DNA from 3 places in the Actinosynnema sp. NPDC053489 genome. Region 1 is predicted to be linked to each of the others. Evidence: riboswitches for the same ligand, from Rfam matches in the RefSeq annotation. Region 1 holds a riboswitch; each other region holds the start of a gene.

Region 1 (9,335 bases):
CTCGCGGCCTCGATCACCGTCAGCGCCGGGCTGTTCACCGTCGCGCCGGGCGAGTCGCGGGTGCTCCAGTTCGCCGGCCGCTACACCGGCACCGTCCGCGAGGACGGCCTGCGCTGGGCCAACCCGTTCACCACGAAGGTGAAGGTGTCGACCCGGATCCGCAACCACGAGACCGCGACGCTGAAGGTCAACGACGCCGACGGCAACCCGATCGAGATCGCCGCCGTGGTGGTCTGGCAGGTCGAGGACACCGCGCGGGCGAAGTTCGAGGTCGACGACTTCGTGCGGTTCGTCGGCATCCAGACCGAGACCGCGGTGCGGCACATCGCCACCAGCTACCCCTACGACAACCACGACGGGACGGGCCTGTCGCTGCGGGAGAACGCCGACGAGATCACCGAGACGCTGTCGGTGGAGATCGCGGCCCGGGTGCAGGCGGCCGGCGTGAAGGTGATCGAATCCCGCCTCACGCACCTGGCCTACGCTCCGGAGATCGCGCAGGCGATGTTGCAGCGCCAGCAGGCGGGCGCGGTGGTCGCGGCGCGGTCGCGGATCGTGGAGGGCGCGGTCGGCATGGTGCAGCTCGCGCTGGACCGGCTCGCCGAGGAGGACGTGGTGGAACTGGACGAGGAGCGCAAGGCGGCGATGGTGTCCAACCTGCTGGTCGTGCTCTGCGGCGACCGATCCACCCAGCCCGTGGTCAACGCCGGGTCGCTGTACACCTGAGGTGGGCGAGCGCAAGAGCGTCCTGCTGCGCCTCGACCCGGCGGTGCACGACGCGCTGACGAGGTGGGCGAACGACGAGCTGCGCAGCACCAACGCGCAGATCGAGTTCCTGCTGCGCCGCGCGCTCGCCGAGGCGGGCAGGCTGCCCAACGGCGCCGCCGCCCCGCCCAGGCGGGGCCGCCCCCGCAAGACCGACGGGCAGGACCGGGACCAGTAGTCCGACGCCGTCGGCGCGACCACCGCGCCGGCGGCGTTCGCCGTGATCGACTCGCGGAGGCCGCCGACCGGTGCGACGGTGGGCCGGGTGAGCGAGAGGGACTCCCCGTACGCGCCGGGCACGCCCGCGTGGGTCGACATGATGACCACCGACCGCGCCGCCACCGCGGAGTTCTACGGCGGCCTGTTCGGCTGGGACTTCGAGGTCGGCGGCCCGGAGACCGGACACTACACGATGGCCCTGGTGCGCGGGCGGCCCGTGGCGGGGTTCGGCGAGATGCCGTCGGACGCGATGTTCCCCGTGGTGTGGACGACCTTCCTCGCCACCGACGACCTGGACGAGTCGCTGGAGGCGCTCAACGCCAACGGCGGCAAGGTGCTCGTGCCGGAGTTCGACACCGGCGGGCCGGGGCGCGGTGCGATCGCGGTCGACCCGTGCGGCGCGGCGTTCGGGTTGTGGGAGGCCGGCACGCACATCGGCGCGTACGTGGTGAACGAGCCCGGCGCGGTGGTGTGGAACGAGCTGGCGACCCGGGACCCGTTCGGCGCGGCCGAGTTCTACCGGCAGGTGTTCGGCGTGGGGCTCGACCCGTTGCCCGACTTCCCGTACACGCAGCTGCGGGTCGACGGCCGGGCGGTGGCGGGCGTGTTCGGGATGTCCAACGACATCCCGGCCGAGATCCCGCCGCACTGGATGACCTACTTCGCGGTCGCCGACGCCGACGCGGCGGCCAGGAGGGTGGTCGAGCTGGGCGGCGTCACGGTCGGCGACGTGGTCGAGTCGCGGTTCGGCCGGTTCACCACGGTCGGCGACCCGATGGGCGCGACGTTCCGGGTCATCCAACCGCCGCCTTCCACCCCAGACTGACCACCAGCGCCACCACGACGGTGAGGAACACCCGGCGCACGAACGCCGACCCGCGCCGGACCGCCAGCCGCGCGCCGAACACCGCGCCGGCCACGTTGCACAGCGCGAGCACCACGCCCAAGCCCCACAACACCTTGCCCGCCGGGACGAAGTACAGCAGGGCACCCAGGTTCGTGGCCACGTTCACGACCTTGGCCGTGGCCGAGGCGCGCAGGAACGCGAACCCGACCAGGCCCACGAGCAGGAACACGAGGAATGCGCCCGTACCGGGTCCGGCCAGGCCGTCGTAGAAGCCGATCACCGCCCCGCCCACGGCCATCACGCCGATCTGCGCGAAGCGCGGGAACCTCGGCTCCTCGGCCACGCCCAGCTCCGGCTTGCGCCACGTGTAGAGGCCGACGCCGACGAGCGCGACGAGCACCACGCCGTTCAGCACCCCGGGCGGCAGCGCGCCCGCGAACGCCGCGCCGCCCACGGCCCCGGCGAACGCCGCCACCGCCATCGGCACCGCCGACGTCCAGTCGACCGGGGTCTGGCGGGCGTAGGTGCGCACCGCGGCCGCCGTGCCGACCACGGCGGCGACCTTGTTGGTGGCCAGCGCGTACAGCGGCTGGCCACCGGGGGCGATGAGCAGCAGCGCGGGCAGCTGCACGAGCCCGCCGCCCCCCACCACCGCGTCGACCGCGCCCGCGAGGGCGGCGGCCAGGCAGAGGAACAGCAGGGCGGCGAGAGAGATCTGGCCGAAGCCGGGCCAGTCGAGGGCGGCGGTCACCCGTCCAGCGTAATAGGACGCTTGTACCGATTTTGAGCAGGACGTTCTCCGCCGCAGGTCCGCGATGTGGGAACGCTCCCAAATAGCCCGTTCAGCCCTGTTGTGCGCCAGATCACGCGGGAAGGGTGATCCCCGGCGTTCCCGATCCACGCAGGAGGTTCTCGGTGTTGAGATCCCGCAAGCGGACCGCGGTGGCGGCGCTGGTCGCGGTGGCCCTCTTGGTCACCGGCGCGCAGGCGAGCGGCATCATCGAGCCGTCCGGACAGGACTACCAGGACGCGCGGGCGCCGGTCGACCGCCGGGTCGACAGCCTCCTCAGGCGGATGACCCTGGAGGAGAAGGTCGGCCAGATGACCCAGATCCGGCTGGGCAAGCTGCGCGGCAACTGCGAGTGGAACCCCGGTCCGCTGCGCGAGGACTGCATGAAGGCCGTGCTGGAGGACGCGAAGGTCGGCTCCATCCTGTCCGGCGGCGGGGACGCGCCGAACCCGAACACGCCCCGCGCGTGGGCGGAGATGACCAACGCCGTCCAGAAGTACGCGCTGGACCACAGCAGGCTGCGCATCCCGCTGATCTACGGCGCGGACGGCGTGCACGGCCACTCGAACGTGCTCAGCGCCACCATGTTCCCCCACCAGATCGGCCTGGGCGCCACGTGGGACCCGCAGCTGCTGGAGCAGCTCGGCGCGTCCACCGGCCGGGCCATGCGCGCCACCGGCGTGTTCTGGAACTTCGCGCCGGTGTCCGACATCGCCCGCGACACCCGCTGGGGCCGCTACTACGAGACCTACGGCGAGGACCCGGTGCTGGCCGGCACGCTGGCGGCGGCGAACGTGCGGGGGCAGCAGTCCGAGCCGACCGACGGCACTGCCCGGCTCACCGCGACGGCCAAGCACTTCGCGGGCTACTCCGAGCCGTTCAACGGCCACGACCGGGCGCCCGCGCAACTGCCCGTCCGGTACCTCCAGGACACCGTGCTGCCCGCGTTCCAGCCGCAGTTCGACGCGGGCGTCGGCACCGTGATGATCAATTCGGGCGCGGTGAACGGCGTGCCCGCGCACGCGTCCAAGTACCTGCTGACCACCCAGTTGCGCGACCGGATGGGGTTCCGGGGCGTGGCGGTCACCGACTGGGAGGACATCCGGTTCCTGGTCGACCGCTACCACGTGGCGGCCGACTACGAGGAGGCCATCGCGATGGCCGTCAACGCGGGCGTGGACATGGCGATGGAGCCCTCCGACGCGGCCGGGTTCACCGCGGGGCTGCTCGCGGGCGTGCGCGGCGGCGCGATCCCCGGCAAGCGGATCGACGAGGCCGTGCGGCGTATCCTGAAGCTCAAGTTCGGCCTCGGGCTGTTCGAGAAGCCGTTCGTGGACGTCGAGAAGGCCGACGCGATCGTCAACGGCGCGGACCGGGCGCTGGCCCGCCGGGCGGCGGCGGAGAGCGCCGTGCTGCTGCGCAACGACGGCGTGCTGCCACTGTCGACCGGCGCGCGCAAGCTCGTGGTGACCGGTGACGCGGCCGACTCCGTGGCCCGCCAGCTGGGCGGCTGGTCGGTCGGCTGGCAAGGCGTGCCCGCCGGGTCGCCGCCGCCGCAGGCGGTGACCGTGCTCCAGGGCATCAAGGCCGCCGCGCCGTCCGCGAACGTGGTGGGCGCTCCGACCCAGGCGGACGCCGTGGCTCAGGCCGCCGACGCCGACGCCGTGGTGGTCGTGCTCGGCGAGGACCCCGGCGCGGAGGGCGAGGCGGACACCGAGGAGCCCGCGCTGACGGCCGAGCAGCAGGGCCTGGTGGCCGCGGTGCGCGCGACGGGCAAGCCGGTCGTGGTGGTGCTGCTGACCGGCCGGCCGCAGGTGCTCGGCGCGGTGGCGGACGCCCCGGCGCTGGTCGCGGGCTGGCTGCCGGGCTCGGAGGGCGGCGGCGCGATCGCCGACGTGCTGTTCGGCGAGGTGAACCCGAGCGGGAAGCTGCCGGTGTCGTGGCCCAAGTCGGTCGGCGACCAGCCGTTCTCCTACGACCAGCTGCGCGGGGCGAACACGGTGGCGGGCTCGGGGTACGACCCGGCGTTCGCGTTCGGGCACGGCCTGTCGTACACGACGTTCACCACGTCCGCGCCGACGGTGAAGTCCGCGGAGGTGCGGCGGGAGGACCGGGTGACCGTGTCGGTGACCGTGGCCAACACCGGTTCGCGGGACGGCGCGCTGGTCGTGCCCGTGTACGTGCACCAGCCGGTGAGCAAGGTGCTCACACCGGACAAGCGCCTGGTCGGCTTCACCCGCGTGGCGTTGAAGGCGGGCGAGTCGCGGGCGGTCGAGGTGGCGTTCGACGTGCGGCGGCTCGCCGTGACGCCGGGTGACGTCGACGGCACGGACAAGCCGGAGGTCGCCAAGGGCGGTTACGAGGTCGTGGTCGGCGACGGGAGGGCTCGATTCACGGTGCGGTGAGCTGCCCTGATATCCTTCTCCGCCGTACCGCGCGGCATTCCGCTGTGGAGGAAGACCGCCCCTCGCGGGGCGGAGCCGGTGACAGGCGCGGTGCGACTCCGAGACCGAGGAAAAGGTGGCTTTCGCGTGGCGAACATCAAGTCCCAGCTGAAGCGGATCAAGACGAACGAGAAGGCGCGCCTGCGCAACAAGGCCGTCAAGTCGTCCCTCAAGACCGCGATCCGCAAGTTCCGTGAGGCCGCCGAGGCCGGTGACAAGGAGAAGGCCGTCGCGCTGGCGCGGGAGGCTTCCCGCAAGCTCGACAAGGCCGTCACCAAGGGCGTCATCCACGCCAACCAGGCCGCCAACAAGAAGTCGGCGCTGGCGCGGCGCGCCAACCAGATCTGATCTGGTCCGACGTCGAAGCGCCGCCCATCCCGCACGGGGTGGGCGGCGCTTTTTCGTGCCTGCGCGTTCGCGCGCCGTCCCCGCGCCCCCCGGCCGCACCACCGCTCGTTCAGCACTACTCGTCCAGCGCCGCTCGCTCAGCACCACTCGTCCAGCGCCGCCCGCCCAGCGCCGCTCGCTCAGCACCACTCGTCCAGCGCCGCCCGCCCAGCACCGCGTCGCGGCTCCGCGTCTCAGCGCCGCTCGTAAGCCGCGACGATCTTGAGCACGGCCCGCTCCAGGGCGTAGCCGGAGTCGGCCGCGACCCCCTTGACGTCGGCGTTCAGGTCCGCGACCACCGCCATCGCCGCCGCGAGCCCCCGGTCCTCCCAGCCACGCGACTGGCCCTGGGCCTTCTTCACCTTCCACGGCGGCATGCCCAGCTCTCCCGCCAGCTTGAACGGGTCGCCGCGACCGACCGCCGACACCCGCGCGATCGTCCGCACCGCGTCGGCCAGCGCGTCGGCGACCAGCACGTGCGGCACGCCGAGCTGGAGCGCCCACCGCAGCGCCTCCAGCGCACCGGCCCGGTCGCCCATCACGGCCTTCTCCGCCACCGCGAACCCGGTCACCTCGGCCCGGCCCCGGTGGTAGCGGCGAACGGCCTCGGCGTCGACCTTGCCACCCGTGTCCGCGACGAGCTGCGACGCCGCCGCCGCCAACTCGCGCAGGTCCGACCCGACCGCCTCGATCAGCGCCGCGACGGCCTCCGGATCGGCCTTCCCGCCACCCGCCGCGCGGATCTCGTTGCGCACGAACGCCTCGCGGTCCGCCGCCTTGGTGATCTTCGGGCACTCGGTGACCCGCGCGCCGGCCTTGCGCAGCGCCGCCGGCAGCTCCTTGGCCACCTTGCTGCGCCCGCCGCCACTGTGGACGACCACCAGCGTCACCCCGTCCGCCGGCGCCTTGGCGTAGGCGACGACGGCGTCGGCGATCTCCTTGCCGCACTCCTGCGCGGCCTCCAGCGCGACCACCCGCCCCTCGGCGAACAGCGACGGGCTGACCAGTTCGGCCAGCTCGGGAGGGGTGAGATCGGTCACGCGGACCCGGGTCAGGTCCGCCTGCGGGTCGGCCTTGCGCGCCACCGCCAACGCACCGCGCACCGCGCGCTCGACCAGCAACTCCTCCTCGCCGACGACCAGGTGCACGGCGTCGGGCGTCTCAGCGGGCGCACTCACGCCGCGATCCTCCCACGGCCGACCGACGTCCGGATGGTGGACGTCTCTGGCTACGGATCGGGATCGTGACGTAAGTTGAAGCCACAACTGAATACCGCTCATCCAGAGGGGCAGAGGGATCGGCCCGAAGAAGCCCCGGCAACCCGTCGCGCAGCGTCCGCTGTGCGACCACGGTGCCAATTCCGACCCGCGACGCGGGAAAGATGAGGAGATACCTCGCGATGACTTCTGTCACTGTGCCCTCGGCCACCACCTCCTTCGACCTCGGTCCCGCTCGCGCGCTGTCGTGTCGCGAATGCGGCCACGAGACGCCGCTCGCCGCCGAATACGCCTGTCTCGAGTGTTTCGGGCCGCTGGAAGTGGCCTACGACTTCGGCCGGGTCCGCCGCGAGGACATCGAGGCGGGCCCCCGGTCCATCTGGCGCTACCGCAGCCTGCTCCCCGTGCCCTCCACCGTCGAGTCGCACCCCAACACCAACCCCGGCGGCACCCGCCTGGTCGAGGCCGACCGCCTCGCCAAGGCCCTCGGCGTGCGCAAGGTGTGGGTGAAGGACGACACCGGCAACCCGACCCACTCCTTCAAGGACCGCGTCGTCGGCGTCGCCCTCGCCGCCGCCCGTGAACTGGGCTTCAAGGTCCTGGCCTGCCCGTCCACCGGCAACCTGGCCAACGCCGTCGCCGCCGCCGCGGCCCGCGCGGGTTGGCGGTCGGTGGTGCTGGTGCCGTCCACGCTGGAGCAGGCGAAGATCCTCATGACCGCCGTCTACGACGGCAACCTGATCACCGTCGACGGCAACTACGACGACGTGAACCGGCTGGCGCAGGAACTGGCCGCCGAGCACGAGGACTGGGCGTTCGTCAACGTCAACGTCCGCCCCTACTACGCCGAGGGCTCCAAGACGCTCGGGTACGAGGTCGCCGAGCAGCTCGGCTGGCGGCTGCCCGACCAGGTCGTGGTGCCCATCGCCTCCGGCTCGCAGTTGACCAAGGTCGACAAGGCGTTCCGCGAACTGGGCGAACTGGACCTGGTCGACCAGACCCCGTACCGCGTGTTCGGCGCGCAGGCCACCGGCTGCTCCCCCGTCGCGTCCGCCTTCAAGGCCGGCCACGACGTGGTCACCCCCGTCCGCCCGGACACCATCGCCCGCTCGCTGGCGATCGGCGCGCCCGCCGACGGCCCCTACGTGCTGGACGCCGTCCGCCGCACCAACGGCGCGATCGAGGACGTCACCGACGAAGAGGTGGTCGAGGGCATCCGCCTGCTGGCCCGGACCGAGGGCATCTTCGCCGAAACCGCCGGCGGCGTCACCGTCGCGACCGCGAAGAAGCTCATCGAGACCGGCCAACTGGACCCGGACGGCGAGACGGTGCTCCTGATCACCGGCGACGGCCTGAAGACCCTGGACGCCCTGGGCGACCGGGTGGGCCCCCGCGCCAACGTCCCCCCGTCCGCCGAGGCCGTCCTGAAGGCCCTCCAGGACTGACCCCACCGGACCACCCGGTCGGGGACCGACCCACGGATGCCGGCCCCCGGCCGACCGTCCGCCCGGCGGTGCGGCCGGCCCCGGTGCGTCGGCGCTCCGGACCGCGGCGGCCAGCGACTCGGCAGCGGTCGAAGCTTTGGCGGCGGCCGGGTTGTGGGGTACCGGTCCGTTGGCAGGGCGCTCGTCGGGGGCGGTTCGGGTGGTGGCCGTGGTGTCGTCGTGGTGGCGGTCACAGGGCGATCCTCGAGGAGCGCAGCCAACCCGTTCGGGGGAAGGCAGCCAGTTCCGGCAGGACGTGCGGGCCGACCGGTTCGGTGATCACCCGCCACGCGGTCAGCAGTTGTGGCCACGGACGTTCCGCCTTGTCCTGGTTGTAGCGCTCCGAGTGCCATTCCTCCGGGGGTATGACGAGGTCGGCGTCGAACAGCGCGTCGGCGACCAGGCGGTAGGCCGAGTCCGCCGACGGCACCTGCGCCATGCGGACCACGCCGACGACGGTCGCCCTGGCCACGACGCCGCGACCGCCGCCGCCGGGCAGGTCCTCGCACACGTAGTAGGTGAAAGCGGGCCGCAGTTCGTCGCGCGGCCAGGGTTGGGCGGTGTAGCCGGGCTGCCACAGCGCCCACGCCACGGCCCGGTTGTCGCCTCGCGGCGACCAGCCGGAGTGCAATCGGATCCACACGTCGTTCCTCATGGTTCTCCCCTTGTCCGTTGTTCGAATCCGCGCCGCCCCTGCGGGCGACCCTCGGCCCGTCCGGGCCTGCCAGGACGGCCGTGTCGCCGTCCCGGTCCGTGCGCAGCACCAGCGCGCCCTGGCGCGCCAACGCGTCGACCAGCACCCGGCTGGGGTGGCCGTAGCGGTTGCCCGCCCCGACGCTCACCAGCGCCACCCGCGGCCGCACCGCCGCGAGGAACACCGGTGACGAGTACCGAGACCCGTGGTGCGGCACCTTGAGCACGTCGGCCCGCAGGTCCACGTGCCCACCGAGCAGGTCCGCCTGCCCGGCCAGTTCGATGTCGCCGGTCAGCAACACCCGCCCCGCCGCGGTGGAGGCCCGCAGCACGAGCGACCCGTCGTTGACCGCCGTGTTCTCGTCCCCCACCGGGCGCCCGCGCGGTCCCAGCACGTCGAGGTCCAGCCCCGGCCAGCCCAACCGCTGCCCCGCGCCCAGCTCGACCACGCGGACCCCGGCCGCCCGCGCCTGTCCCGTCACCTCCTCC
Region 2 (9,335 bases), on a different contig from region 1:
TGGTCGTCGCGGTGGCCGCGCCCGCGGTGGAGGGCAAGGCGAACGAGGCCGTCCGCAGGGCGCTGGCGGCGGCGTTCGGCGTGCGCCGGCAGGACGTGGCGGTGGTCGCGGGCGAGCGCGGCCGGGACAAGGTCGTGCAGGTCGACCCCGCCCCGGCCGGTGCCGCCGAGGTGCTGGCGCGGTTGCTGGGCGGTTAGGCCGCCAGCGCCCACACCGCGTGCGCGATGGCGTCGGTGTTGCGGTCCAGCGCGGTCGCGTTCACGTTGGACGAGGTGTCGCAGGAGCGGTGGTAGCAGCGGTCGAACGCCACGCCCGACGAGCCGCCCCACTTCTGCGCCTGGGCGGCGGTCTTGATGCCCTCCGCGCCGGTGAACGTGCCGCCGACCGGGATGCCGGCCCGCGCGAAGGCCGCGTGGTCGGACCGGCCGCCCACGCTGGTCAGCTCGGTCTGCACGCCGATCCCGGTGAAGTAGTTCTGGAGCGTCTGCTGGAGCGCCAGCGAGCCCGAGGGCTGCCCGGACGCGCTGTAGACGAAGTAGCCCGGGTTCGGCGAGCCGATCATGTCGAAGTTGAGGTAGGCGTCGATCCGCGAGCGGTCGGTCGTGGACAGCGAGTTGACGTAGTAGGTCGAGCCGACCAGGCCCAGCTCCTCCGCGCCCCACCAGGCGAAGCGCAGGTGCTTGGTGGGCTGGAAGCCGCTGGACCGCACGGCCAGCGCGACCTCCAGCAGGCCGGACGAGCCGGTGCCGTTGTCGTTGATGCCCGGACCGGCGGTCACGCTGTCGAGGTGGCCGCCCGCCATCACCACGTTGTCGAGGTCGCCGCCGGGCCAGTCGGCGACGAGGTTGTAACCGGTGGCGCCGCTGCTGGTGAACGACTGGACCCGGGTGGTGTACCCGGCGGCGTCCAGCTTGGACTTGATCCAGTTCACCGAGGCGAGGTAGCCGGAGCGGCCGTGCGCCCGGTTGCCGCCGTTCGCGGTGGCGATGCTCTGGAGCTGGGCGAGGTCGGCCTGGACGGCGGAGACCGGGATGTTCGGCGCCGCGAGGGTGGACGGCGGCGCGGCGGAGGCCGAGCCGAGGCCGGAGCCGAGGAGCGCGCCGGTGGCGACCAGCGCGGTGGAGATCGTTCGCAACTTCACGGTGTCTCCCGCAGGGTGGTGTCGCTCGGAAGGGACAGGGAGAAGACGGACCGGGGCGGCGGACCCGGTCGTCAACATGCACGGCTCCGCGTGGTCGTCGCTAGCGACGTTCGGCTGGTGACGCTCCGTGCGCTGCCGGATTCGTCCATTTCGGTGTCGCCGGGGAGAATGACCCCGTCGGGTGACGGATCTGCGGCCTGGAGGTCGAGTGGGCGATGTGACGGGCTACCTGGGCGTCACCGCGGCGGTCCTGCTGATCTCGGTCGTCGCGGTCCGGGTCTCGATCCGGCTCGGCCTGCCGTCCCTCCTGCTCTACCTCGGCATCGGCGTGCTGCTCGGCGAGGCCGTGCTCGGCATCCAGTTCGAGGACGCCGGCCTCACCCGCTCGCTCGGCACGGTCGCGCTCGTGCTGATCCTCACCGAGGGCGGGCTGACCACCCGGTGGACCGCGGTGCGGCCCGCGCTGGGCCTGGGCATCGCGCTGTCCACGGTCGCGGTGGGCGTGAGCATCGCGGTCACCGGGTTCGGGCTGCACTTCCTGCTCGACATGGACTGGCGCACGGCCCTGCTGTGGGGCGCGGTGCTGTCGTCCACCGACGCGGCCGCCGTGTTCAGCGTGCTGCGGGGCGTCGGGGTGGGCAAGCGGCTGATCGGCTCGCTGGAGCTGGAGTCGGGCATCAACGACGCCCCCGTCTACATCGCCGTCGTGCTGCTGGCCGCGCCCGACCCGATCACCTGGACCGCGCCGCTGCTCATGGTCTACGAGCTGGTCGCCGGCGCGGTGATCGGCATCGTGCTGGGCCGGCTCGGCGGCACGGGGTTGCGCCGGGCCGCGCTGCCGGCGACCGGCCTGTACCCGCTGGCCACGGTCGCGGTGTGCCTGCTCGCCTACACCGCGGGCGACCTCGCGCACGCGTCCGGCTTCCTCGCCGTCTACACCGCCGCCCTCGTGCTCGGCAACGCCCGCCTGCCGCACCGGGCCGACACCCTCTCGTTCGCCGAGGGCCTGGGCTGGATCGCGCAGATCGGCCTGTTCGTGCTGCTGGGCCTGTACGCCTCGCCGGAGCGGGTGCTCGACGCGCTGGTGCCCGCCCTGGTCGCCGGCGGCGTGCTGGTGCTGCTGGCCCGGCCGCTGTCGGTGCTGTGCGCGGCGCTGCCGTTCCGGGTGCCGTGGCGGGAGCAGGTGTTCATCTCGTGGTCCGGGCTGCGCGGCGCGGTGCCGATCGTGTTCGCCCTGATACCGCTGATCGGCCGGGTGCCGGGTGCGCAGCAGCTGGTCGACGCGGTGTTCGTGCTGGTCGTGGTGCTGACCGTGGTGCAGGGCACGACCCTGCCGTGGCTCGCCAAGTGGCTGAAGCTGGTCAAGTCGGGCGAGGCGCGCGAGGTGCAGGTGGACTCGTCGGCGCTGGACGCGCTCGGCGCGGAGCTGATCCAGGTCCGCATCCAGCCCGGCTCCAAGCTGCACGGCGTGTACCTGTCCGAGCTGCGGCTGCCGCCCGGCTCGTCGGTGAGCCTCGTGGTGCGCGACGAGGACGGGTTCACCCCCGTGCCGACGACCCGGTTGCAGGAGCACGACCAACTGCTGGTGGTCTGCACCGAGGCCGCGCGCACCGCCACCGAGCAGCGCATCCGGGCCGTCGACCGGGCGGGCCGGTTCGCCCGCTGGAAGGGCGACGTCGGGCTGCCGTGACGGCCGTGCTCCCAGGATGTGAACGCCCCTCGACGGGAGCGCGCGCCCTCGGTTAACTTCGAGGCGAAGGTCATGAGTGCCAGCGCGAAGCCCAGGCTCGCTGGCCGGCAACCCTCCAACCGCGGTGGGGTGCCCCTGGTGAGGACCTGGCCGGCGCGCAGGGCGTCCGGCAAGCGCGGGCTCCCTCCGGTGGGGTCCCGGACCCCTGGAGGGCGTCATGACCGTCGCAGTTCCCCGCACCACCGCCGTCCTGCCCCCGGTCGTCGGCTCGGCGCTGCGCGTGCCGCTGGTGACCGGCGAGCGCGTCGAGTACGCCAACCTCGACCACGCGGCCAGCGCGCCGTGCCTGGAGCAGGTGCGCGACGCGGTGGACGAGGTGCTGCCCTGGTACGCCAGCGTGCACCGGGGCGCGGGCTTCGCCTCGCAGGTCAGCACGAAGGTCTACGAGCAGGCCCGCACCTCGGTCCGCCGGTTCCTCAACGCCCGCGACAGCGATGCCGTCGTGTTCACCCGCAACACCACCGACGCGCTGAACCTGCTGGCGCGGAGCCTGCCCCGGCGCACGGCCGTGGTCCTGTTCGACACCGAGCACCACGCGGCGCTGCTGCCGTGGCGCGGCCCGAACGTGCACCGCCTGCGCACCCCGGCCTCGCCCGCCCAGGCGGTGCTGGACCTCGACCGGGCGCTGCGCGCGGCCCCGGTCGGCCCGCGGCTGGTCGTGGTGACCGGCGCGTCCAACGTCACCGGCGAGATCTGGCCGGTGGCCGAGCTGGCCCGGGTGGCCCGCGCGCACGGCGCCCGCGTCGCGCTGGACGCGGCCCAGCTCGCGCCGCACCGGCCGGTGGACGTGCGGGCGCTCGACGTCGACTACACCGTGCTGTCGGGCCACAAGGTCTACGCGCCGTTCGGCGCGGGCGTGCTGGTCGGCCGGTCCGACTGGTTGCAGGCCGCCGAGCCGTACCTGGTCGGCGGCGGCGCGACGGCCCGCGTCACCGACCACGGCGACCGGCTCGGCGTGGCCTGGTCCGCCGTGCCGGAGCGGCACGAGGCGGGCACGCCGAACGTGGTGGGCGTGCACGCGCTCGCCGTGGCGTGCGACGTGCTGGGCAGGCACTGGGAGCAGACCACCGGGCACGAGCGCGCCCTGCTGGCCCGGCTGCGCGCGGGCCTGCGGACCGTCCCGGGCGTGCACGAGCTGGCGCTGTTCGGCCCGGAGCACGACCGGGTGGGCGTGGTGAGCTTCACCGTCGGCGGCCAGGACGCCGGCTACCTGGCCGCGGCGCTGTCCGCCGAGCACGGCGTCGGCGTGCGCGACGGCGCGTTCTGCGCCCACGTCGCCGTGCACCGGCTCACGCACGGGGAACGCGCGCTGCGCGCCTCGATCGGCCTGGGCACCACCGAGGAGCACGTGGACCGGTTCGTGGCGGCGCTGCGCACGCTCGTGGCCGAGGGCTCGCGGTGGGAGTACGAGGTCCGCGACGGCCGCTGGACCCCGGTGGACGACCAGCGCGCGCTCCCGCCGTTCCTGCGCTGACTCCGATGCTGGACAATGGCCCGGTGAGCACCGATCCCAACACCGAGCCCGACACGCCCGGCCGGCCGGACGCACCGCTGCCCAGGCGACGGGTCCTCCTGCTGGCCGCCATCGCGCCGCTGGTGTTGGCCCTCGACCTCGTCACCAAGATCATCGCGGTGGAGAACCTGGAGGGGCGCGAGCCGGTCGAGCTGTTCGGCGGCCTGCTGTACCTGCCGCTGATCCGCAACACCGGCGCCGCGTTCGGGCTGGCCGAGGGCTGGACGGTGATCCTGGCCCTGATCGCCGCCGGCGTGGTCGCGTTCATCATCTGGATCGCCCGGCGGCTGCGGTCGGTCGGCTGGGCCATCGGCCTCGGCCTGGTGCTGGGCGGCGCGACGGGCAACCTGGTCGACCGGATCTTCCGCGCGCCCGGCCCGCTGCGCGGCGGCGTGGTCGACTTCATCTCGGTGCTCGACCCGTGGGGCAACTTCTTCCCGGTGTTCAACCTGGCGGACTCGGCCATCTGCGTGGGCGGCGGCGTGATCGTGCTGATGGCGCTGCTCCAGCGCGACTACGACGGCACGCGCGTGGAGAAGAAGTCCACCGGGAAGCAGGCCGGCGCATGAGCGGTTACCGCACGCTGCCGGTGCCCGACGGGCTGGACGGGATGCGGGTCGACGCCGGGCTGGCCAAGCTCCTCGGCCTGTCCCGCACGGCGGTCGCGGCGCTGACCGAGGCGGGCGACGTCGTGCTCGACGGGCAGCCCGCGGGCAAGTCCGACCGGCTGGTGGCGGGCTCCGTCCTGGAGGTCACGCTCCCCGAGCCGGAACGCCCGGTCCAGGTGCAGGCCGTGCCCGTCGAGGGCCTGGAGATCCTGCACGAGGACGACGACGTGATCGTGGTCGACAAGCCGGTCGGCGTGGCCGTGCACCCCAGCCCCGGCTGGACCGGTCCCACCGTGGTGGGCGGCCTGGCGGCGGCCGGGATCAGGATCGCCACGTCCGGCGCCGCCGAGCGGCAGGGCGTCGTGCACCGGCTCGACGTGGGCACGACCGGCGTGATGGTGGTCGCCAAGAGCGAGAGCGCCTACTCGGCGCTGAAGCACGCGTTCAAGGAGCGCACGGTCGACAAGCTCTACCACGCGCTCGTGCAGGGGCACCCCGACCCGATCAAGGGCACCATCGACGCCCCGATCGACCGGCACCCCAAGCACGACTACAAGTTCGCCGTGATGGCCAACGGCAAGCCGAGCGTCACGCACTACGAGGTCGTGGAGGCGTTCCGGGCGGCGTCGCTGCTGGACGTGCACCTGGAGACCGGGCGCACGCACCAGATCCGGGTCCACTTCTCCGCGCTGCACCACCCGTGCGTCGGCGACCTGACCTACGGCGCGGACCCGGTGCTGGCCAAGCGCCTGGGCGTGACGCGGCAGTGGCTGCACGCCCGCACGCTGGGCTTCCACCACCCGGCCGACGGCCAGTGGGTGTCGTTCACCAGCGAGTACCCGGACGACCTGGCCGACGCGCTGGAGCTGCTGCGCGCCGAGGGCTACTGAGCCGTTCCGCCGAAACTGTTGCGGCCGGCGGGTGATGTCGGCCATATCGCTTCCCCCCTGATCGTTCGGCTTGCGAAGCTCCTGTCGGATGATCAGGGGGATCGCGCATGGACAACAGAGCCCGGCTGGTGGTGCTGCTCGGCACCCTGTGCCTGCTCGGACCGCTGTCGATCGACACCTACCTGCCGGCGTTCCCGTCGATCGCCGGTGACTTCGGCGCGGCCGACTCGCAGATCCAGCTGACGCTGACCACGTTCATCCTGGGCATGTCGGCCGGTCAGCTGGTGGTCGGACCGCTGTCGGACTCGTGGGGCAGGCGGCGACCGCTGCTGTTCGGCATCGGCAGCTACGTGGTGGTCTCGCTGTTCTGCGCCCTCGCGCCCACCGCGCTCGCGCTGGCCGGCCTGCGCCTGCTGCAGGGGCTCGGCGTGGCGGCCGGGTTCGTGGTGGCGATGGCGGTGGCGCGGGACCGGTTCGAGGGCCTGGCGATGGCCCGGTTCATGTCGGTGATGATGCTGATCAACAGCCTGGGCCCGGTGGCCGCGCCGGTGCTGGGCGGCCAGTTGCTGCGGTTCACCAGCTGGCGCGGCACCTTCGTCGCGCTCGCCCTGATCGCGCTGGCGCTGCTGATCGCGCTGGCCGTCGGCCTGCCCGAGACGCTGCCGCGGCACAAGCGGCGACCGGCGAACCTGGCGCTGACGCTCAAGGTGTTCGGCGGGCTGCTGGCCGACCGCAAGTTCGTCGGGTACGCCCTGGCGTCCGCGCTGGCCCTCGGCGCGCTGTTCGGCTACGTCGCGGGCGCGTCCTTCGTGCTCCAGGGCGTGTACGGGCTGACCCCGCAGCAGTTCAGCCTGGTGTTCGGCTCGAACTCGGTGGCGATCGTGCTCGCCGGGCTGCTGAACACGAGGCTGACCGGCCGGATCATGCCCCGGCCGCTGCTCAAGACCGGGTTGGCGGGCGCGGCGGTGGGCGGGGTCGGGCTGCTGCTGGGCGGGCTGCTCGGCGGTGGGCTGGCGACGTTCCTGCCGCCGCTGTTCGTGCTGACGATGAGCGTCGGCCTGCTCATGCCGAACGCCGGTTCGCTGGCCATGGCGCGGCACCCGGAGGCGGCGGGCAGCGCGTCGGCCGTGCTCGGCGTGACGACGTTCCTGGTGGGCGGCCTGATGGCGCCGCTGGTGGGCGCGGGCGGTTCGGCGAGCGTGCTGCCGATGGTGACCGTGATGGCGGGCGCGACCGCGCTGGCGGTGGTCCTGTTCGCCGTCCTGACCAGGGGTGACGTCGGCATCACCCGGGACGCCGAGCCGACGTCCGCCCCGGTCTGACCGCGGCCCTCAGCCCTTTAGCGTGGCGAGCGGGTCGAGGCTGTCCTCGGTCAGGTCGTCGTGGTCGGTGGACACCGACAGCCCGCGCCACCTCGCGTCCGACGCGGCGCGGGCCCGCTCGACCTCCCCGGCGAACCGCACGGCGTCGCTGCCCAGCAGCAGGCGCACCGGCGGGTCGTCGAGCCCGACGACCCGGAGCAGGACGTCGGCGACCTTGGCCGGGTCGCCCGCCGCCCGGGCCATGAGGGTGCTCCGCACCGCGTTGACGGCCCCGACGGTCGGCTCGTAGGCCGGCGACACCGGGTGCACGCCCATGGACGAGCCCGCCCAGTCGGTGCGCATGCCGCCCGGCTCCAGCACGGTCACCTTGATGCCCAGTGGCGCGACCTCCTTGGCCAGCACCTCCGAGAAGCCGCCGACCGCGAACTTGGCGGCCTGGTAGGCCGACAGGCCCGGTGTGGTCACCCGACCGCCGACCGACGACACCTGGACGACGTGGCCGGAGCCCTGCCCGCGCAGCACGGGCAGCGCCGCCCTGGTGACGTTGACGACGCCGAACAGGTTCGCCTCGACCTGCGCCCGGAAGTCGTCGGCCGGGGTGTCCTCGACCGAGCCCGAGTTGGCGTAGCCGGCGTTGTTGACCACCACGTCGAGCCGGCCGAACGCCGCCACCGCGGTGGCCACGGCCGCCCGCGCGGCTGCCGGGTCCGTGACGTCCAGCGCCACCGCGCGCACCCGCTCGCCGTGCCGTTCGACCAAGTCGGCGAGCTGCTCCGGACGACGTGCGGTCGCGACGAGGCGGTGCCCGGCGGCCAGCGCTTTCTCGGCCAGGTGGCGGCCCAGGCCGTGTGAGCTGCCCGTGACCAGGAAGGCCTTGCTCATGACGGTTCCTAACTGACTGGTTGGTTAGCTTCTTCGTCCAGGGAAGCACCACCACCCCGAGCTGTCAACTAGACGGTTAGTCAGGTACCGTTCCGGGCATGGTGGGTGACGCGGAGGCGACCCGGCGGCGGCTGCTGGACGCGGCGACCGCGGAGTTCGCCGAGCACGGCATCGCCGGCGCGCGGGTGGACCGCATCGCGGCGGCGGCCAAGAGCAACAAGGCGCAGATCTACCACTACTTCACCAACAAGGACGGCCTGTTCGACGCGGTGCTGAGCGAGCTGGCGCGCGACACGCTGCGCGAGGCGCCGATCGACCCGGCCGACCTGCCCGGTTACGCGGGCCGGCTGTTCGACCGCTTCACCGACGACCCGGTGAAGGAGCGGCTCGCCAAGTGGTACCGCCTGGAGGGCGCGGGCCACGCGGCCGTCGAGGTCGTGGTGGCGAGCACGAACGACAAGCTCGCCGCGATCGCGCAGGCGCAGGACGAGGGCCTGGTCACCCACCGGTTCACGCCCGTGGAGCTGCTCGCGCTCGTCGTGCACCTGTCCGCGCTGTGGGGCTCGACCACCCCGGAGGTCGCGGGCCACGCCGCCGCCATCCCGAGGGAGCGCCGCCGCCAGGTCGTGGTCGACGCCGTCGCCGCGGTCCTGCGCGACTGACCGGCGTCAGTCGTCGATCGTCCAGACCAGGGTGTTGAGGTCGGCCTCGGGGCGGGCGCTCCAGCGCACCGAGAAGATCACGGTGTCCTCGGGCAGCACGTAGACGGTGTGCCCGCCCGCGGTCTCGCCCGGCTGCACGCCGATCTTGTGCGGCGGCCGGGAGGACAGCGAGACCGGGGCCTTGCCCACCGTCTCGCCCTTGTTGGTCATCAGGACCAGGTACATGTCCGGCAGGGCGTTGAACGGCACCTGGCCGATGTTCGCCAGCTCGGTGTGCACGACCACGGCGCGCTCGCCCGGTGCCAGCTTGTAGCCGGCCGCGGTGAACAGGAAGTCCGCCGGGTCGACCACCTCCACGAGCTGGATGGTGAACCGCGCGCCCTCCAGGCCCTCGGTCTCCAGCGTGCTGCCGATCTTGCCGGTGCGCGAGCGCGGCGCGGGTGCCTGGTCGCCGCGCGCCCAGCCGGACGTGCCGGGCACGCCCCACGTGCTCATCGGCTCCGGCACGCGCACCGGGCCGGACGGCACGTGCTGCGGACCGGTGCCGGGCTGCGCCGGGAACGGGGT
Region 3 (9,335 bases), on a different contig from region 1:
CCAGCACGGCACCCTCGCCGTCGACCACCCGCACCTCCAGCCCCGGCAGCGGCGGGCCAAGCAGCGGGAACGCCCGCGCGTTCGGGCTGTCCGGCGGCACGGGCACAGCCCGGTGACCCGCCTCCAGCTCCTCCGGGTCCACCCAGTCGACCGCCATGCCGGTGAACACCGGCGCGAACGCCACGCCCAGCGTCGTCTCCGCCATGCCGTACGCGCACAGCACGCACTCGGGGCGCAGCCCGAACCGCGCGCCCGCGTCGGTGAACATCCGCACGGCGGCCGGGTCGATGGGCTCGGCCCCGTTGAGCGCGATCCGCAGCGTCGACAGGTCGAACGCGCCGTCGTCCACGCCCTTCATGCGGCGGGCGGCGATGGCGTAGGCGAAGTTCGGCGCGGCCGTGATGGTGCCGCGGTAGCGGCTGATCAGGTCCGGCCAGAGCGTCGGCCGGCCGAGGAAGTCCACCGGGGTGACCTTCACCAGGTCGATGCCGAACAGCATGGGCACGGTCAGGAAGCCGACCATGCCCATGTCGTGGAACAGGGGCAGCCAGGAGACCATCCGGTCGGTCTCCGGGTCGAGCTCGGCGGCGACCTCCATGGCCTTGGCGTTGGACCACAGGTTGCCGTGCGTGATGCGGACGGCCTTCGGGTCGGCGGTCGAGCCGCTGGTGAGCTGGAGCAGCGCGGGCATGTCCTCGGTGACGTCGACGGGTGCCGCCAGCGGCTCGCCGTCCAGCTCGGCCAGCCTGCGGTAGGCGACGCCGTTCTCGTCCAGCACGCCCGACAGCGCGTCGAACGGCGCGCCGAGCAGCACCAGCTTCGCGCCGATCATCGTGAGCACGCGCAGCGTGTCGCCGGCCCACTCGGCCAGGTCCGTGCGGGCCGTCGGCTGGTGCAGCATGGTCGTGCTGCCGCCGGCGAGCCACACCGCCTGCACGGCCGGCGCGATCTCGGCCGGGTCGCCCGCGAGGACGGCGACCGACTCACCGCGGGCCACCCCGCCGGCCACGAGCGCCCCCGCCACGCGGGTGGCCCGCTCGTGCACCTCCGCCCACGACCGGCGGGTCGGAGCGTTCGGCTCCCCCGTGGTCATGCCCCGCGTCCGTCCCCCGGCACCCGAAGCGGTTGCCACCATCGTGTCCACGAACCGGCTCATGCCCGTCAGAGTAGAGCGATCTTCCGGCGCATTGAGCCGATAGGGCGAGACATTGGACCCGACATCCGGCGATACTCCCCGGTACACCACACGAAGGAGGTAATCGGGTGGCCGCGTTCGACGCTCGTCAGCACCTGCCGGCACATCCGGCGCCGCTGTTGGGCGCGCAGGACCTGCGGCAGGTCGCCTTCCACCGCCCGCCGCCCGGCCAACCGGGGTACGACGAGGTCCAGGTGGACGCGTTCCTGGACCGCGTCGAGGCGACGCTGCTCGGCCGCGCCGACGTGACCGAGGAGGAGGTGCGCCGGGTCCGGTTCAGACCCGCGCGGCCCGGCTACTACGCGGCCGAGGTGGACGCGTTCATGGACCTGGTGGCGGAGACGCTCGGGTCCACGCCGCAGCGGCGGCAGGCGACCGCGCCCGCGCAGGGCGCGCACGCCACGTCGACGGGGATGCGTCCGGCGGCGGCCCGGTTGACCCCGCAGGACGTGCGCGGGGTGCGGTTCCACAAGCCGAGGCCGGGCAACCGCGGGTACCACGAGGGCGAGATCGACGCGTTCCTCGACCGGATCGAGGACACCCTGGCGGGCCGCGACCACCTGACCGCCCGCGAGGTGCAGGACCAGGAGTTCGGCTACGCCCCGCCGGGCCAGGTGGGGTACGACGAGGACGACGTGGACACGTTCCTCGACCTGGTCGTGGTGACGCTGGAGCGGATGCCCGCGCCACCCCGCCCCGCGCGCCCACTCACCCCTGCCGCGCCCGCCGGGTCGGTCACCCCTGTCGGATCGGCCGCCGCACCGACCGTCACACCCGCCTCGCCGCCCGTTCGGCCGCGCCCGGGCCCGGGCACGCGCCCGTTGACCGCCCGCGACGTCCGCACCGCCGCGTTCGGCAAACCGCCGCGCGGTCGGCGTGGCTACCACGAGGCGCAGGTGGACAAGTTCCTCGACCGGATCGAGAACACGCTGCTCGGGCAGGACGACCTGACCGCCCGGGAGGTGCGCGAGGTGCGGTTCAGCCGGCCCATGTTCGGGCGGCGCGGGTACGACGAGACGGAGGTGGACGCGTTCCTGGCGCGGGTGGAGAAGCAGTTGGGCGACGGTCCCCTGCGGCCGAGCGCGCTGCCGCCGATCACGTCGTGGAAGCAGCTGCGGTCGATCAAGATCCCGTTGGCGGGGCCGGCGCAGCGCGGTTACCGGACGTCCCAGGTGGACCGGGTGCTGGAGGAGATCGGCGTCGCGCTGGACGGCATGGTCGGCGCGTCGGCGGCGGAGGTGGAGCGGACGAGGTTCGCCACGTCGCTGCTGGCGGGCCAGGGCTACGACTGCGCCTTCGTCGACGAACTGCTGCCCCTGCTGGCCGCCGAACTCCGCCGCCGCACCCCCTGACCCGCGAGAGTCCTACGTTCAGGTCTCGAGAGTCCTACGTTCGCGCACCTCGAGTTCAACGCTCAGCGACGCCCGGCGCGATCCTGAGCGTTGAACTCACGTGCTCTGGACGTAGGACTCTCGCCGCCTGAACGTAGGACTCTCGCGCGGGCGGGGGTCAGGGTTCGGCGGTCTCGGCGGCGGTCAGCCACTGGGACTCGACGTCCTCGGCCTCGGCCAGCACGGCCTTCAGCTCCGCGTCCAGCGCCATCAGCCGCTCCGGGTCGGTGGCCGCCTCCGCCAGCGCCGCGTGCAGCTGCGCCTCCTTCTTCTGCAACGCCTCCAGCCGGCGTTCCAGCCGGGCCAGCTCCTTGCGCGCCGCACGCTGGTCGGCCGCCGACGACGGCCCGGACGCGGGCTTCGCGGCCGGCGCGCCCACCGCCTCCTTCTGCCGGTCGCGCCGCCGCAGGTACTCCTCGATGCCGCCGGGCAGGTCGGTCAGCCCGCCGTCGCCGAACAGCGCCACCACCTTGTCGCACACCCGCTCCACGAGGTACCGGTCGTGCGAGATCACCACGAGCGTGCCCGGCCACGAGTCGAGCAGGTCCTCCAGCTGCTGCAACGTGTCGATGTCCAGGTCGTTGGTGGGCTCGTCGAGCAGCAGCACGTTCGGCTCGGCCATCAGCAGCCGGCACAGCTGCAACCGCCGCCGCTCGCCGCCGGACAGGTCGCCCACCGGCGTCCACTGCTTCTGCGACGAGAACCCGAACCGCTCGGCCAGCTGCGACGCCGACATCTCCTGCTTGCCCAGCACGACCCGCCGCGCGACCTCCTCCACGGCCTCCAGCACCCGCATCGACCCGTCGAGGTCGTGCAGCTCCTGGCTGAGGTGCGCGAGCTTCACGGTCTGCCCCTGGACGCGCGTGCCGCCCTCCAGCTCCCGCTCCCCGGCCAACGCCTTGAGCAGCGTCGTCTTCCCCGAGCCGTTCACGCCGACGATGCCGATCCGGTCGCCGGGCCCGATCCGCCACGTCAGGTCGCGCACCAGCACCCGGTCGGGCACGGTCAGCGTCACGTCCTCCAGCTCCAGCACCGTGCGCCCCAGCCGCCGCTTGGCGAACGCCAGCAGCTCCACCGAGTCGCGCGGGGCCGGCACGTCGGAGATCAACGCCTCGGCGGCCTCGATCCGGTAGCGCGGCTTGGACGTGCGGGCCGGCGCGCCGCGGCGCAGCCACGCCAGCTCCTTGCGGGCCAGGTTGCGGCGCTTCTCCTCGATCGCGTCGGCCAGTCGGGCCCGCTCGGCGCGGGCGAAGATCCAGTCCGCGTAACCGCCCTCGTACTGCTCGACGCGGCCGCCGACGACCTCCCACGTGCGGCTGCACACCGTGTCCAGGAACCACCGGTCGTGCGTCACCACGACGAGTGCCGTGCGCCGGGCCAGCAGGTGCTCGGCCAGCCACCGCACGCCCTCGACGTCGAGGTGGTTGGTCGGCTCGTCCAGCACGACCAGGTCGAGGTCCTGCACGAGCGCCGCGGCCAGCGCCACGCGCCGCCGCTCGCCGCCGGACATCGTGGCGACCGGCGAGTCCAGCCCGAACCCGGTGATGCCGAGGCCGTCCAGGATCGACCGCACGCGCGCGTCGGCGGCCCACTCGTGCTCCGAGGTGAACCCCAGCGGGTCGATGACGGCGTTGCGGACCGTCGACCCCTCCGGCAGCTCGGTGCGCTGCGTGACCACCGCCATGCGCAGCCCGCGGTTCTGGCTGACGCGCCCCTCGTCCGGTTCGGCGAGCCCGGCCAGCACCTCGAGCAGCGTCGTCTTGCCGCCGCCGTTGAGGCCGACGACGCCGATGCGGTCGCCCTCACCGACGCCGAGGGACACGCCGTCGAGCAGCGGACGCACGCCGAACGACTTGGAGACGTTCTCCAAGTTGACCAGGTTGGCCATGTACCAGCACCTTCATCGGGATCGGGGGTGACAACGCGGTACGCCAGCCTAGTCGCGCCCCGCCGGCCCGCCGACCTCGGACGGGCGGGTCAGGCGTGCACCTCGGGCGGCGTCGGCCGGGTCGGCTCCTCGGTGCCGACGACGCGGGCGCCGTGCACCGGGCCCTGCGCGACCCGGACGGTCCGGCAGACGCCCGCGCCCGCGAGCTCGGCGGCCACCCGGACGGCCGAGTCGCCGTCCGTGCAGAGGAACGCGCAGGTGGGGCCCGAGCCGGACACCATGCCGGCCAACGCGCCCGCGTTCACGCCCGCGCGCAGCGTGCGGCGCAGGTTCGGGCGCAGGGACACGGCGGCGGCCTGCAGGTCGTTGCCCAGCAGGAGGGCGAGCTGGCGCGGGTCGCCGGAGGCCAGCCCCTCCAGGACGGCTTCGGCCTCGCCCACGCGGGGCGGGTCGCCCTCGGCGCGCAACCGGTCCAGCTCGTCGAACACCTCGGGGGTGGCCAGGCCGCGCCGGTCGAACGCCAGGACCCAGTGGAACGTGTGGCGGGACAGCACGGGCACGATCCGGTCGCCGCGGTCGGTGCCGAGCGCCGTGCCGCCGTAGAGGGCGAACGGGACGTCCGCGCCGATCCCGCCCGCGAGGTCGGCCAGCTCGTCGCGGTTGATCTCCAACCGCCACAGCGAGGCCAGGCCGACGAGCGTGGCGGCGGCGTCCGCGCTGCCACCGGCCATGCCGCCGGCGACCGGGATGGACTTGCGGATGACGACGCGGACCTTCGGGTCCTCGGGGTCGCGGCCGACGTGCTGGGCGAGCACCCGCACCGCCCGCCAGGCCAGGTTGGACGCCCCGGTCGGCACCGAGTCCGCGCCCTCGCCGTGCACCTCGACGCCGGGGTCCTCGGCGATGGCGACGGTGACCTCGTCGGTCAGGGACAGGGCCTGGAAGATCGTCACCAGGTCGTGGTAGCCGTCCGCGCGGAGGTCGCCCACGGCCAGGTGCAGGTTGACCTTGGCCGGGACGCGGACGGTGACCGGTGGTGGGACGACTGCGAGCACGCCATGCAGCCTACGGGCGTTTTCGGGTGGTTCGCGCCAACCGACCCCTGACCTGCGGCGGAAGGGACGCCGTGCCGGTGCCGACGGGCCGCGGGGCGGGCGTGCGGCGGGCACGGCGCAGCCGCCCCGGCCGGTCGGCCGGGGCGGCTGGGCGTTGAACTCGGGGGTCCTGGGTGTAGGACTCTCGGGTCCTGGACGTAGGACTCACGCGACGCGAGCGTAGGACTCACGCGACGCGAGGGGACGACTCACGCGACGTGAGGGGGCGGCTCTCGGTCAGACCGGGAGGACGGAGCCCGAGAAGGTCTGCTTGATGTAGTCCTTGACCTCCTGCGACTGGAGCAGCGCCAGCAGGTCCTTGATCCGCTGGTCGTCCTTCAGCTCGGCCCGCGTGACCAGGCCGTTCGCGTTCGGGTTGCCCTCCGCCTTCTCCAGCACCAGGGCGTCGGACGCGGGCTTGAGGCCGGCGTCGATCGCGTAGTTGCCGTTCACCACGGACGCGTCGGTGTCGTCCAGCGAGCGGGGCAGCTGGGCGGCCTCCAGCTCGACGAACTCCAGGTTGCGCGGGTTCTCCGCGATGTCCCGGATGGTCGCCGTCTTCTCCGCGCCCGCCTTGACCTTGATCAGCCCGTTGTCCTGGAGCAGCTTCAGGCCGCGCGCCTCGTTGGTGGCGTCGTTCGCCACGGCCACGCGCGCGCCGGACGGCAGGTCGGCCAGCGACTTGTGCTTCTTCGAGTACACGCCCAGCGGCTCGATGTGCACCGGCCCGATCCACTCCAGCTTCGCGCCGCTCTCGGTCTTGAACGTGTCGAGGTACGGCACGGTCTGGAAGTAGTTCGCGTCCAGCGACCCGTCGACCAGCGCCGTGTTCGGCTGCACGTAGTCGGTGAACTCCACGACCTCGATCTTGAGGCCCTTCGACGCGGCGAGGTTGTCCGCGACGTACTGGAGCACCTGGGCGTGCGGGACGGGGCTCACGCCGACCTTGAGGGGCGCGTTCGGGTCGGACGCGGCCCCCTTGTCGGCACTACCGCAGCCCACCGCGGTCAGCAGCACGGCCAGCAGGGCAGCACGAATGCGCATTTCATTCCTTAGGTGAGGGAGGGGAACAGCGATCAGACGGAGGCGGTGCGGCGGCGGTCGACGCCGCGGGCCACGCGGTTGGTGGTGAACTGGATCGCGGTGGCGATGATCGCCAGCACGACGACCGTGCTCCACAGGTAGCGGTCGTTGAACCGCTGGTACCCCATGCGCACGGCGAGGTCGCCGAGCCCGCCGCCGCCGACCACCCCGGCCATGGCCGAGTAGCCGAGCAGCGCGATCGCGGTCACGCCGACGGCGTTGACCAGCGCGGGCAACGACTCGCGGAGCAGCACGCTGCGCACGATCCGCAGCGTGGACGAACCGGTCGTGACGGCGGCCTCGACCACCGACACGTGCACCTCGGCCAGCACGTTCTGGACCAGCCTGCCGACGAACGGGATCGCGCCGACGGCCAGCGGCACGATCGCCGCCGTGGGTCCGATGGTGCTGCCGAGCAGCAGCCTGGTCAGCGAGGTGAGCACCACCAGCAGGACCAGGAACGGCATGGAGCGGCCCAGATCCACGACGAACCCGAGCACTTTGTGGAGCACCGGTCGGGGCTTCAGCCCACCGGGAGCGGTGAGCTGGAGCCAGATGCCGACCGGTGCCCCGAGCAGAACGGCGATCAGGGTGGAGACGACCACCATGTACAACGTCTCACCGGTGGCGAGCAGCACGTCGTCGAACACGGTGGACCAGGGTGTTGCAGACCTCACGCAGCTACTCCCTGCGGACCCGAGAGGGTCCGGCGCACGGAGCCGCCCGCCTCCGAGATCCACTCCAGCGCCGAGTCGGCGCGCTCACCCTTCAGGCCGACGCGGAACCGCGCGACCGGCGTCTCGCCCAGCCGGGTCAGGCCGCCGCCGAGCAGGTTCAGCTCGACGCCGAACCGGCTGCCGGCCTCCGGCAGGAGCGCGCCGACGGCCGCGAAGCCGATCAGCACGACGTCCGCGACCCGGTCGAACGAGCCCTCCAGCGCCGGGTTCTGGTCCACGGCGGGCAGCAGCGACGAGGCCGTGCGGCTCGCCGCGTCGGACACCAGGTCGAGCACCTTGCCGTGCTCCACCACGCGCCCGTCCTCCAGCACCGCGACGTCGTCGCAGATCTTGCGGACCACGCCCATGTCGTGCGTGACCACGAGCACCGTGACGCCCAGCTCGGCGCGCGCCCGGTCCAGCACGGTGAGCACCGAGCCGGTGGTGTCGGGGTCCAGGGCGGAGGTCGGTTCGTCGGCCAGCAGCACGGACGGCGACGCGGCGAGGGCGCGGGCGACCGCGATCCGCTGGCGCTGGCCGCCGGAGAGCTGGTCCGGGTAGGAGCCCGCCTTGTCGGTCAGGCCCACGAGGTCGAGCAGCTCGGCGACGCGGGTGCGGCGCTGCGGCCCGGCCACGCCCGCGGCCTCCAGCGGCAGCGCGACGTTGCCCGCGGCGGTGCGCTGGCGCAGCAGGGAATCCCCTTGCGGCACAACGCCGATCTGCCGGCGGGCGGCCCGCAGCGCGGTGCCGTCGAGGGAGACGAGGTCGGTGCCGTCGACGCGGATCGCGCCGCTGTCGGGGCGCTCCAGGAGCGCGACGCACCGGGCCAGGGTGGACTTGCCCGCCCCGCTGGGGCCGACGACGCCGAGCACGGTGCCCGAGGCGACGTCCAGGTTCACGCCGTCCAGCGCGCGAACCTGCCCGGTACTCCCGGGGAAGGTCTTGGTGAGGTTCTCGACAGTGATCACGTTTCGCTCCACGACAGCATGCGGCAGCGCACGCTCATGGCGTGCGTGACCGGCGGCTCAGCTCAGAAAGGTGTCCTGAAAGGGAAGGACGCGAGGAATCCGAAGGCGCTCAGGGCTTCCTAGAAGCTGCGACAGCCCGAGGACGTGCGCCGGCCGTGGTCGACGACCCGCCGTCTGGTGAGCATTCGCATCCTGGGCACGTGATCCTCCATCGATCCTGGCTGAAGCACCTGCCCCCATGGGGGGGTGGTTGCTGCGGCGTCGTGGAGCCAGGTCTCTCGGCCGCTCGGGATGGCAACACGAGTAGACCTGACGCGACCCGCCCGACGCAAGCCTGAAACCGGATCGTCCGGCAAATCACACTTTCGGCCGAAAGATCAACGACTATCGAGTAGAGGCGGCCTCGGCTATCCGGATGAAGTCACTGACGGCCAGTTGTTCGCCGCGCAGCGCCGGATCGACCCCCGCGGCGACGAGGAGCCGCTCGGCGTCGGCTGCCGAACCGGCCCACCCGGACAGCGCGCCGCGCAGCATCTTGCGCCGCTGCGCGAAAGCCGCGTCCACCAACGAGAACAGCAGCTTCGGGTCCACGGTGGACAGAGGGTCGTGGCGGTCGAACGCGACGAGCGCGGAGTCCACGTTGGGTACCGGCCAGAACACCGACCGTGACACCGGACCGGCGCGTCGGGCGTCGGCGTACCAGGCGAGCTTGACGCTGGGCACGCCGTAGACCTTGCTGCCGGGCGCGGCGGCCATCCGATCGGCCACCTCGGACTGCACCATCACCAGGCCCGTGCGCAACGACGGCAGCGCGGCCAGCAGGTGCAGCACCACGGGCACGGCGACGTTGTAGGGCAGGTTCGCCACGAGGGCGGTGGGCGGCACGGGCAGCTGCTCGGGCGTGACGCGCAGGGCGTCCTCGTGCACCACGCTGAGGCGGTCCGCCAGGGAGGGCGCGCGCTCGGCCACGGTGACGGGCAGGCGTTGCGCGAGGACCCCG

The links. A riboswitch is a leader RNA that binds a small molecule or an ion and turns the genes downstream of it on or off. The one in region 1 is predicted to bind S-adenosylmethionine.
Positions count from the first base shown of each region.
Region 2: it holds a riboswitch for S-adenosylmethionine, as region 1 does, so the genes downstream of both, ACIGNX_RS21060 (aminotransferase class V-fold PLP-dependent enzyme) here and thrC (threonine synthase) in region 1, are expected to answer to the same signal.
Region 3: it holds a riboswitch for S-adenosylmethionine, as region 1 does, so the genes downstream of both, ACIGNX_RS32490 (methionine ABC transporter ATP-binding protein) here and thrC (threonine synthase) in region 1, are expected to answer to the same signal.

Region 1 is NZ_JBITXT010000002.1:337,370-346,704, forward strand. It holds gene ACIGNX_RS04635 (SPFH domain-containing protein) at 1-726, shown strand, start outside; gene ACIGNX_RS04640 (hypothetical protein) at 728-943, shown strand; gene ACIGNX_RS04645 (VOC family protein) at 1,031-1,810, shown strand; gene ACIGNX_RS04650 (sulfite exporter TauE/SafE family protein) at 1,779-2,582, opposite strand; gene ACIGNX_RS04655 (glycoside hydrolase family 3 N-terminal domain-containing protein) at 2,747-5,026, shown strand; gene rpsT (30S ribosomal protein S20) at 5,153-5,413, shown strand; gene holA (DNA polymerase III subunit delta) at 5,647-6,630, opposite strand; SAM riboswitch class I at 6,726-6,840, shown strand; gene thrC (threonine synthase) at 6,852-8,114, shown strand; partial or broken gene ACIGNX_RS04675 (DNA internalization-related competence protein ComEC/Rec2) at 8,843-9,335, opposite strand, start outside.
Region 2 is NZ_JBITXT010000008.1:295,564-304,898, forward strand. It holds gene ACIGNX_RS21045 (DUF167 domain-containing protein) at 1-197, shown strand, start outside; gene ACIGNX_RS21050 (M28 family metallopeptidase) at 194-1,141, opposite strand; gene ACIGNX_RS21055 (potassium/proton antiporter) at 1,350-2,831, shown strand; SAM riboswitch class IV at 2,900-3,013, shown strand; gene ACIGNX_RS21060 (aminotransferase class V-fold PLP-dependent enzyme) at 3,049-4,365, shown strand; gene lspA (signal peptidase II) at 4,389-4,973, shown strand; gene ACIGNX_RS21070 (RluA family pseudouridine synthase) at 4,970-5,902, shown strand; gene ACIGNX_RS21075 (multidrug effflux MFS transporter) at 6,010-7,224, shown strand; gene ACIGNX_RS21080 (oxidoreductase) at 7,234-8,106, opposite strand; gene ACIGNX_RS21085 (TetR family transcriptional regulator) at 8,205-8,768, shown strand; gene ACIGNX_RS21090 (AsnC family protein) at 8,775-9,335, opposite strand, start outside.
Region 3 is NZ_JBITXT010000020.1:105,616-114,950, forward strand. It holds gene ACIGNX_RS32460 (fatty acyl-AMP ligase) at 1-1,156, opposite strand, end outside; gene ACIGNX_RS32465 (DivIVA domain-containing protein) at 1,264-2,547, shown strand; gene ACIGNX_RS32470 (ABC-F family ATP-binding cassette domain-containing protein) at 2,705-4,474, opposite strand; gene ACIGNX_RS32475 (4-(cytidine 5'-diphospho)-2-C-methyl-D-erythritol kinase) at 4,564-5,529, opposite strand; gene ACIGNX_RS32480 (MetQ/NlpA family ABC transporter substrate-binding protein) at 5,806-6,612, opposite strand; gene ACIGNX_RS32485 (methionine ABC transporter permease) at 6,645-7,328, opposite strand; gene ACIGNX_RS32490 (methionine ABC transporter ATP-binding protein) at 7,325-8,335, opposite strand; SAM riboswitch class I at 8,541-8,633, opposite strand; gene rsmA (16S rRNA (adenine(1518)-N(6)/adenine(1519)-N(6))-dimethyltransferase RsmA) at 8,720-9,335, opposite strand, start outside.